Regions from separate parts of the Kutzneria sp. NPDC052558 genome, predicted to be linked through region 2. Evidence: riboswitches for the same ligand, from Rfam matches in the RefSeq annotation. Region 2 holds a riboswitch; each other region holds the start of a gene.
The links. Region 2 has a riboswitch for cobalamin ahead of cobN (cobaltochelatase subunit CobN). Riboswitches for the same ligand answer to the same signal wherever they lie in the genome.
Positions count from the first base shown of each region.

Region 1: linked by a shared signal. The riboswitch ahead of ACIG5F_RS04495 (ABC transporter substrate-binding protein) and the one ahead of cobN (cobaltochelatase subunit CobN) in region 2 are both predicted to bind cobalamin.
Region 3: linked by a shared signal. The riboswitch ahead of cobM (precorrin-4 C(11)-methyltransferase) and the one ahead of cobN (cobaltochelatase subunit CobN) in region 2 are both predicted to bind cobalamin.

Region 1 covers NZ_JBIUAG010000002.1:319,338-322,604, forward strand. The annotation lists gene ACIG5F_RS04485 (LamB/YcsF family protein) at 1-76, shown strand, start outside; gene ACIG5F_RS04490 (hypothetical protein) at 162-1,121, opposite strand; cobalamin riboswitch at 1,252-1,381, shown strand; gene ACIG5F_RS04495 (ABC transporter substrate-binding protein) at 1,547-2,065, shown strand; gene ACIG5F_RS04500 (Fe-S oxidoreductase) at 2,058-2,699, shown strand; gene ACIG5F_RS04505 (SAM-dependent methyltransferase) at 2,712-3,267, opposite strand, start outside.
Region 2 covers NZ_JBIUAG010000015.1:81,679-84,945, reverse strand. The annotation lists gene cobN (cobaltochelatase subunit CobN) at 1-2,036, opposite strand, end outside; cobalamin riboswitch at 2,001-2,145, opposite strand; gene ACIG5F_RS26370 (SAM-dependent methyltransferase) at 2,289-3,107, opposite strand.
Region 3 covers NZ_JBIUAG010000002.1:242,748-246,014, reverse strand. The annotation lists gene cobA (uroporphyrinogen-III C-methyltransferase) at 1-231, opposite strand, end outside; gene cobJ (precorrin-3B C(17)-methyltransferase) at 228-1,073, opposite strand; gene cobM (precorrin-4 C(11)-methyltransferase) at 1,070-1,906, opposite strand; cobalamin riboswitch at 1,959-2,134, opposite strand; gene ACIG5F_RS04100 (precorrin-8X methylmutase) at 2,205-2,750, shown strand; gene ACIG5F_RS04095 (sugar isomerase domain-containing protein) at 2,831-3,267, shown strand, end outside.

The sequences.
Region 1 (3,267 bases), on a different contig from region 2:
CCGGGTCCGCGCCGCTCTGATGGCCGCCGGCCTCCCCCCAACCCCCTTCGCCGCCCCACCCCACTCCGCTCAGTAACCGCCCTCCCACTTGGAAGGGGGCTTTCCTACACTCGGAGTGTAGGAAAGCCCCCTTCCAAGCGGGGAATGGCGAGTCGGTGGGGTCAGGTGGGGACTCTGCGTAGCAGGGTGGCGGCTTCGTCGGCCTGGCCGGCGGCCAGGAGGAGGTCGACGGCCTCCACGGACAGGGCCGGCACGGCGGGAGTGGACCAGGCGGCGGCGGTGAGCAGTTCGGCGGCCTCGCGGACGTGACCGCCGCGGAACTCGGCGACGGCCAGGTTGCGCAGCGCCCACGGCGAGACGGCCAGCTCGATCGACCGCCGCCATGCGGCGACGGCCGCCTCGCTTTCCCTGGCGTGCCAGCGGGCCACGCCCAGGTGGTAGGCGGTCAGCCAGTTCTCCGGGGCCGCCTCCAGCATCGCCCGCCACGGCGCGGACACCAGGCTGCGGCCGGGCGGCTGCTCCGGGTCGGAGGCGATCATGTTGCCGTGCAACAACTCCAGCCACGGCCGCTGCGGCGCGCCGAGGCCGGTGAACGGCGTGGCCGGCAGCAGCACGCCCAGGCGGGTCAGCTCCAGCGCGCCCCAGCCCGAGCCGGCGGCGATCAGCTCGCCGGGCGGCGCCTCGTCCCACTCGGTGTGCCCGCGGGGGTCGCGCACCTTGGTGTCGACCCGCAGCGACTCCCCGTCGGCCAGCACGAAGTCGACCTGGAAGGGCAGATCGCGCGCGGTGTCCCACTCCCACACCCGCAGCGTGTCGCCGTGCACCGGCGCGGCGAACACCGGCCCGCCGCTGGCCGGCTGGAAGGCCGGCGAGCAGAACGGCACCGGCCGGTGTTCCCGCTTGTGCCACAACGAATGCAGCCGACCGCCCTGTCCGATGAGGACGGTCGCGATCAACAGGTCGTTCTCCAGCACCACCGCCGGCACCGGACGGGGGTCCCGGGGTCGGGCCGTCCGCCGCGGCCACGGCACCGCGCCTATCGCACCAAGGGCCGAGCCCGGGCTGTCCTGGCCGCTCTCGGCGACCGGCAGCACCACTTCGGCTTGACGCAGCTGGGTCACCACTCACTCCCCGACTCGCCTGCGCGAATGCTCCCCACCGACCGCACCGATGTCAACCGGAGCATCCCCCGACCAGGTCACGTTGACAGTGTTGACGGGCGCTGCCTACCGTGACCGGGCCGTGGTGACCGGAATCCGCCGCCAGACCGGAGCGGCACTCGCCACTGTGGTCGGGATGTGCGCGAGAACGCATGGGTCACTGGGCTTTTCACCGCCTGGGAAGGCCGCTCGCCGCACGCACCACCCGTCAGCCAGGAGGCCCGCCACGGCACGGCAAGGCGCGTCCACGAGGTGATGGAGGGCCGGCTGTCGATGCCTGCGCGCGGTGCCGCGCCGTCCGGCGAGCGGGCCCGGTTCTCCGCGCTGCTCTCCGGTTCGGTCGTTGTCCTGGTCCTGCCCTGCTGGCCGGAGTGCTGCTCGGCCCCGTGTCACTGCCGGTCACCGACACGCTCTCGGTGCTGATCGGCCGCATTCTCGGCGGTTCCACCCGGCCGGGTGATGCCATCCTCTGGGAGGTGCGAACGCCCCAGGTTCTGCTAGGGGCGGTCGCCGGGGCCGGCCGGCCCAAGGCCCCCGTGGCGACCAAGGTCTTCCACTACGATTGCCGCGGGGACAAGCAACCGCTGTCCTCGGGGCACTTCGCCGCGCCCGACGCGATCATCGCGCACGCCGGCGGCGTGAACGTCTTCACCGACGTCCAGGACAGCTGGATCCACGTGTCCTGGGAGGAAGTGGTGGCGCGGGCGCCGGAGGTGATCACCATCGACGCGGCCGACGAGGAACAGGCGCGGCAGATGGAGGATTTCCTGCTGGGGCGGCCGGAACTGGCCGGACTGCCGGCTATCGCGCAGCGGCGGTTCTTCGTGCTGCCGTACGCGAACCGGGTGTCGGACGGGCGGGACGTGGACTCCGCGGTCGCGTTGGCGAAGTTCCTCCATGGCTGAGCGGATGCTGCCCGGGACGGCGCTGACCGACCCGGCCGAGATGGGGCGGTTCCTGGCCGACAACCGCCGCCGGTGGTCCACCGACGACAACCGGGTCGCCGGCACCCTGTGGTGGTACAGCACCAGCAGCGTGGTGCTGACCTCGCTGCTGACCCGGCTGGCCGAGATCGACCTGGCCGCCGACCCGGCGCTGGACCGCCTGCGGGTGCACGTCGGCGAGGACGGCCGCGTCGTGAACGTCCACCCCGGCGGTCTGCTGCCCGAAGTCGCCTTGCTGCCAACGGCTTTGCGGGCCGCGCTGGAGCCGGTGCTGGAGACGTTGTCGGCGGTGTCCGGGGTGCGGCTGCCGCCGCTGTGGGCCATCACCACCGACGCCGTCGCCAACAGCCTGCTGCGGGCCTGGCGGGATCTGGGCGATCCGGCCCGTGGCGTCGAGCAGGCGTCCTGGCTGGTGGCCGGGATGGGCCGGCCGCTGCCGCCGGCTCGCTTCGTGCCGATCGAGGGGAAGCCGTTGGTGCGCCGGGTTTCCTGCTGCCTCATCGACCACGCCGGCTTCGCCCCCTGCGCCAGCTGCCCCCACCAGGACCCCGACGTCCGCCGCGCCCGCATGCTCGCCGCCGCCCAACTCCTCTGAACCCCGGCGGGGTCAGGGTTTGCGGGCCACGCCGGCGTAGATGCCGGAGTGCTCGGGGTCGTCGCCCTGGTCGGCGGCGGACTCGGGGCGCCAGTTGGCGGTGAAGACCACGCCCGGCTCGACCAGGTCGAAGCCGTCGAACAGGGCGGTGACCTGGGCGTGGGTGCGGGGGTGGATGGGCTCGGCGCTGTTCTGGAACACCCCGACCGCCTTGGCCATGCCCTCCTCCATGTTGTCCGGCGTGAAGTGGGACAGCGCCAGGTAGCTGCCCGACGGCAGGGCGTCGCGGTAGCGGGCGATCACGCCGGCCGGATCGTCGGCGTCGGCGATGAACTGGAAAACCCCGACCATGAGCAGGCCGATCGGCTGGTCGAAGTCCAGCATCCGGCGGGTCTCGGGGTCGTTGAGGATGCGCTCGGGGTCGCGCAGGTCGGACTGCACCATCACGGCGTTGGGGTCGTCACGCAGGATCAACTGGCTGTGCGCGACCGCGACCGGCTCGTAGTCCACGTACACCACCCGGCAGGACGGATCGGCCTCGTGGGCGACCTCGTGCACGTTGCCGACG
Region 2 (3,267 bases):
CGCAGCACCGCCAGCACGTCGTTGACCAGCTCCTCGCCCTCCGGGGCGCGGCCGAGGACATGCAGGCCGTCCCGGATCTGCACGTCCTTGATCTCGCACAGGTAGCCGTCGATGTGCATGACGAAGTCGTCGAAGTCGTCCTCGCCGGGGACCTCGGCCTGGTGCAGGTCGTGGTGCAGCTTGGCGCTGGTGACCAGTTCCCAGATCTGGCCGCGCACGGTGGCGAGCTTGGACGGGTCCAGGGCCTGCACGGTGGCGTACTCGTCGAGCAGCTGCTCCAGCTTGGCCATGTCGCCGTAGGTGTCGGCGCGGGCCATCGGCGGGATCATGTGGTCGACCACCGTGGCGTGCGCGCGGCGCTTGGCCTGCGTGCCCTCGCCCGGATCGTTGACGATGAACGGGTAGATCATCGGCAGGCTACCGAGCACCGCGTCCGGCGCGCAGTCGTCGGCCAGGCCCAATCCCTTGCCCGGCAACCACTCCAGCGTGCCGTGCTTGCCAAGGTGCAGCACCGCGTGCGCGCCGAACTCGTGCTCCAGCCAGCGGTAGGCGGCCAGGTACTGGTGCGAGGGCGGCAGGTTCGGGTCGTGGTAGATGGCCACCGGGTTCTCGCCGAAGCCGCGCGGCGGCTGGATCATCAGCATCACGTTGCCGAAGCGCAGCGAGGCCACGTAGATCTCGTCGTCGGTCACGTAGAGCTGGCCGGGGGCCGCGCCCCAGTGCTCGGCGACACCGTCCTTGAAGGACTGTGGCAGCGCGTCGAACCAGGTCCGGTAGGTGGCGGCCGGGACCTTGATGGCCGCGCCGGACATCTGCTCCTCGGTCAGCCAGTCCACGTCGTGCCCGCCGGCGGCGATCAGCCGGTGGATCAGCGTGTCGCCGTCCAGTGTGGACACATCGAGGCCGCCGAGGTCGTAGCCCTGCTCGGCCATGCGCCGCAGCAGGATCACCGCCGAGGCCGGCGTGTCCAGGCCGACCGCGTTGCCGACCCGGGCGTGCTTCGTCGGGTACGACGACAGCACGATCGCGACCTTCTTGTCCTTGTTCTCCAGGTGCCGCAGCCGCGCCAGCCCCACCGCCGTGCCGGCCACGCGGGCGGCCCGCTCCGCGTCGGCCACGTACACCGGGATGCCGTCCGGGCCGTTCTCCTTGAAGGAGAAGGGAACCCCGATCAGCCGGCCGTCGAACTCCGGGATCGCAACCTGCATCGCCGCGTCCATCGGCGTCAGCGCCGCGTCCGAGTCCCGCCAGGTCGCCCGGGACGACGTGAGGCAGAGTCCTTGTAGGACCGGGATGTCCAGCTGCGCCAACGCCCCCGCGTCCCAGGCGTCTTCATCGCCGCCCGCGCTGGCGTCCGCCGCCACCGCCCCGCCGGCCGCCAGCACCGTCGCCACCACCGCGTCGCAGCGGCCCAACGTCTCCAGCAGGCCATCCGACTCGTCGCCGGCCAGGCCGCGCAGGGAGCCGCAGAACACCGGCAGCACGTTGGCCCCCGCCGCCTCCACCGCGTCGGCCAGTGTGTCCACGAACGCCGTGTTCCCGGCCAGCGCGTGCGCCCGGTAGAACACGATGCCCACCGTCGGCTTGCCCTCCTGGCGCCGCCGCTTCCCGTGCACGCCGAACACCGGGGTCCGCGCCGGCGGCTCGAAGCCCTCGCCGGTCAGCAACACCGTGTCCGACAGGAAGTTGGCCAGCTGGCCCAGGTTGGCCGGGCCGCCCTCCACCAGGTAGGCAAGCGCTTGCGTGGCCACCCCCGCCGGCACCGTCGAGGCCGCCATCAGCTCCGCGTCCGGCGTCGCCTCCCCGCCCAGGCACACCACCGGCTTGCCGCCGGCCAGGACCGCGTCCAGGCCCTCCTCCCAGGCCCGCTTGCCGCCCAGCAGCCGCACCACCACCAGGTCCGCCTCGGCAAGCAGCCCCGGCAGCTCCTCGACCTCCAGCCGGGCCGGGTTGCCGACCGTGTAGTCGGCCCCGCTGGCCCTCGCCGCCAACAGGTCCGTGTCTGCCGTCGAAAGCAGCAGGACGCGCGAAGTCATCAGCCGTACCCTCCTCGGGGTCCCGCGCCCCGGGTAGAGACATCACGGCCGGTGGTGGAGTGTCTGGCTTTCACAGTGGCGCGACCGCCCCGGACTCCCACCGGGTTCCTCGCTCCCACCGCCGTCTGGTCCGACCCAGCCTAGCCACCCCCCGCCCCCACCCAGCCCCAGCGAGAGCATCTTCGCGCTTGGAAGGGGGCTTTCCTTCACTCGGAGTGGAGGAAAGCCCCCTTCCAAGCGTCAGAGTCAGAGTCAGAGACAGGGCTTGTGGCCGACGCCGCCGTAGGAGAGGTGGACCTTGCCCTCGTTCTGCTCGCTCCACTCCGAGCGCCACTGCCGCACCGGCACCACGCCCGGCGGCACCAGGTCCAGGCCGGTGAAGAACTTGGCGACCTCGCCGTACGGCCGGGGGTGCAGCTGGGCGCTGATCTGCCGGTAGATGCCCTCGACCCGGCTCACCCCCGGGAGCTGGTCCTCGGGCACGAAATCGACGGTGGCGTGGGACAGGGCCAGGAAGCTGCCGGGGGCCAGCGCGGTGCGGTACGCCTCGACCAGACCCTGGGGATCGTCGTCGTCGGGCAGGTAGTGCAGCACGGCGATGGCGATCAGCCCCACCGGCCGGGAGAAGTCGATCATGTCGCGGACCGCGGGCAGGTTCAGCACCGAATCGGGGTGGCGCAGGTCGGCCCGCACCGAGGCGACCAGCGGGTTGGCGCCGAGAATGGTCCGACTGTGGGCCACCGCGATGGGCTCGTTGTCCACGTAGACCACCCGCGCGTCGGGGGCGAGGCGGTGGGCGATCTCGTGCACGTTGCCCACGGTCGGAATGCCGGAGCCGAGGTCGAGGAACTGGTCGACGCCGGCCTCGACCAGCGCGGTGACCGCCCGCCGCAGGAAGGACCGGCTGGCCCGCATGCCGTTGGCCACCTCGGGCATGGCCTGCACGGCCTGCTTGGCCGCCCGCCGGTCGACCGCGAAGTTGTGGGCCCCGCCCAGGAAGTAGTCGAGGATCCGGGCCGGGTTGGGGCGGTCCAGGTCGACGTCGGCCGGTATCCACCGAGGACGGTGCATCGGCGCGACCCCTTCCCCTAGATTCACCCGATCGTGTTAATGGTGGAGGTGGCCCCGGTCGGTGTCCACCGCGCACGGGTCACGAACACGCAGGCATTTTGTCGGATCACCGCGCGTTGCACCCGTTGGTCCAGTCCCGATGGGCGCGGTTGGCGGTCAC
Region 3 (3,267 bases), on a different contig from region 2:
GGCCCGCCCGAGTTCGACGAGAAGCTCGTTCACGTCGGCCTGCGGCCACGCCGGTCGACTTCCTGCTTTTCCGACGCAATGCACGATTTCGACGGAATCCGCGATCGCGACGATGTCGGCCATCGACGGCCGGTCGTAGACGACGACTTCGGCGGACTTGAGCAGTTCGACCGCACGGCAGGTGAGCAGACCGGGATCACCGGGACCGGCGCCCACCAGGTGCACGGTCACCCGGCGCCCCGTTCAGCCACGGTCCGGTCGGCCGCGGTCCGGTCGGCCGCGGCCCGGTCGGCGGAATCCTGGTCGTCCGCGCCTCCTCGTGCCGCGCCCTTGCCGGCTGCCGACCGCGGAGTCACCAGCCAGTCGCCGAACCGCCGGGTGGTCGACGACCCGACCAGCACGGTGGTGGTCATGCCGACCTTGTCGCAGTCGAGGTCGGCGAGCGTGGTGAGCTCGACGCGCTGCCCGTCGCGGGCGATGTCGGCGACGAGGGCGACCGGTGTGGCCGGCGCGCGTCGTTCGAGCAGGACCTGACGAGCCCGGTCGAGCTGCCACGGCCGGCCCTTGGACCGGGGGTTGTAGAGCGCGATAGCCAGGTCGGCGTCGGCGACGGCGCGGAGCCGACGCTCCACTTCCTCCCAAGGAGTCAGCAGGTCGGACAGCGTCAGACAGGCGAAGTCGTGGGCAAGCGGGGCGCCGACGAGCGCGGAGGCGGCGAGCGCCGCGGTGACGCCGGGCAGCACGCGAACCTCAGGACGGACGGTTTCCTCGATTTCGGACGCCTTGCTCAAGGCCAACGTCGCCATGCCGTACACACCGGCGTCGCCCGACGACACGAGCACGACTCGCCGGCCGGCGGCGGCGTCGTCGACGGCCTGCTCGGCTCGCAATCTCTCCTCGGTCATGCGACCGCGGACGACGAACTGGTCCGGCCGGAGGATGTCGTCGCACACCTCTATATAGGCGGAGTAGCCGTAGACGGCCTCGGCGTCGGCGATCGCCTCGGTCGCGGCCGGCGTGCGGTGTCGTGCGTCGCCGGGACCGAGACCGACGATGGTGAGCACGCCGGTCATGGCAGCCTCCGCTTCTCCACCGGAATCGGCCGACCCTCCGTGGTGCCCTCGACCGACCGTCGTCGGCAGCCGTGCGAGTAGGCCGGGTCGTACAGCCTCGTGCGCTGGACCTCGCGGTCGTCGCGGAGCGCTTCGCCGACGAGCACCAACGCGGCCGTCCGGATGCCGGACGCCCGCAGGTCGGCGGCGAGCTCGCCGACGGTCGTGCTGACGATCCGCTCGTCCGGCCAGGTCGCCTTGGCGACGACGACCGCCGGAGTGTCGGGGGAGTAGCCGTCGCCGTCGGCGAGCAGCTCGGCCTGCAACTGCTCGGGACGCTGCGTCGAGAGGTAAACGGCCATCGTCGTGCGATGAGACGCGAACGAGGCGACCGTCTCGCTGTCCGGCATCGACGCGGCCGTCCGCCCCCCGGCGAGGCGTGTTAACACGATTGACTGCGCAATCGTCGGTGAAGTCAGTTCACAACCAACGGCCGCCGCGGCGGCGCCGAGCGATCCGACGCCCGGCACGATCTCGTACGGCCGACCGGTCCGCCGGCACCATTCGATCTGTTCGCCGATCGCGCCGTAGACGGTCGGATCGCCGGAATGCAGCCGGACGACGGCGGCGTGCGGATGGTCGGCGTAGACCTTGAGCACGTCCTCCAGCGTCATGCCGGCGGAGTCGTGCCGCTCGGCTGCCGGATTCGCGTGCGCCAGCACCTCGGCCGGCACCAGCGACGACGCCCACACCACGACGTCGGCCCTGGCCAGTCGGTCGGCACCGCGGAAGGTCATCAGGTCAGCCGCGCCGGGACCGGCGCCGACAAAAGAGATCAGCCCGGGTGAGATCACCGCGGGGACCGCCCGGGGCGCAGCCCGCTGCCAGCCATCACATCCTCCGTGCGACGCGTGTCGGTCGCGTGGCCGGTCTCCTGGCTCCCGGATCGCCGCCGTCGCCGCGCCTTCCCGGGCGGCACGCCGCCCAGTGGCTGTAGCTCTGCGGGACAACTCCCCGGTCACAGTGGCGGGACCGCGCCGGATTCACACCGGCTTCCCGTAACCACGCTCGCGGAGCAGGTTAACTGACGCGTCGGCGCGCCGACACCGCCGACTACGGTGTGAAACGACCCAGCAGAGGGGAAGTCCGGACGTGCCGCGAGTGCCTCATCCGATCGAGTCGGAGTCGTACGAAATCCTCCGTCGACGTGTCGACACCACCGGGCTGGGGCCGTTGTCCCGGGCCGTGGTCGAGCGGCTCGTGCACACCACCGCCGACCCGACCTGGGCCGGCGATCTGCTGGTCGACGAACAGGCGCTCGCCGCGGGGAGGCAGGCCCTGGCCGACGGCGCGCCGGTGATCGCCGACGTCCGGATGGTCGCTGTCGGCATCACCAGCCGACCCGCGACCGTCGTCGCCGAGACGACCGGCGGAATTCAGGAATTCGTCCGAAACGCACCAGCCGGCGCGGTGTGGGCGATCGGCCAGGACGTGTCGATCGTCACCGAACTCGCCGCGCGCTGCCGGTCCGGCGAAAACCGGCCGGCGTTGGTCATCGCGCTGCCGGCCGGGTTCGTCGGCGCCGTCGAGGCGAAGCGGGCGATCCGCGCGTCGGGGGCGCCCACGCTGACCAACCGGGGTGAACGTGGCGGCGCGGCGCTGGCGACGGCGGCCGTCAACGCGCTGTTGTACCTCTGATGCAGTCGTGTCCCCGGTCCGGTTTGCCGTTAACGTGATGTTGGCTGGTGTCGAAATCCTCTAACGAGGGAGTGTGGCGGATGTCGATCGGCCAGGACGAGTTCGTCGCGGCGGCCAAGGACCTGATCGACCAGCTGGTCACCACCCAGCGGGACGCCATCTCGGCCGCCGCCGCCCTGGTGGCCGACTGCGTGCTCGCCGACGGCGTGGTCCAGGCGTTCGGCACCGGCCACTCGCAGGGCCTGGTGATGGAGATCGCCGGCCGGGCCGGCGGCCTGATCCCGACCAACCGGCTGGCGCTGCGCGATGTCGTCACCTACGGCGGCGATCCGGCCGATTCGCTCGGCCCGCACACCGAGCGCGAACCGGCGATCGCGCACCGCGTGTACGAACTCGCCGCCCCGCACGTGAACGACCTCTTCGTCATCGCCTCCAATTCCGGCGGAAACGGCTCGACCGTCGAAATGGCCTCGCTCGTCAAGGACCGGGGACACGGGCTGATCGCCTTCACGTCGCT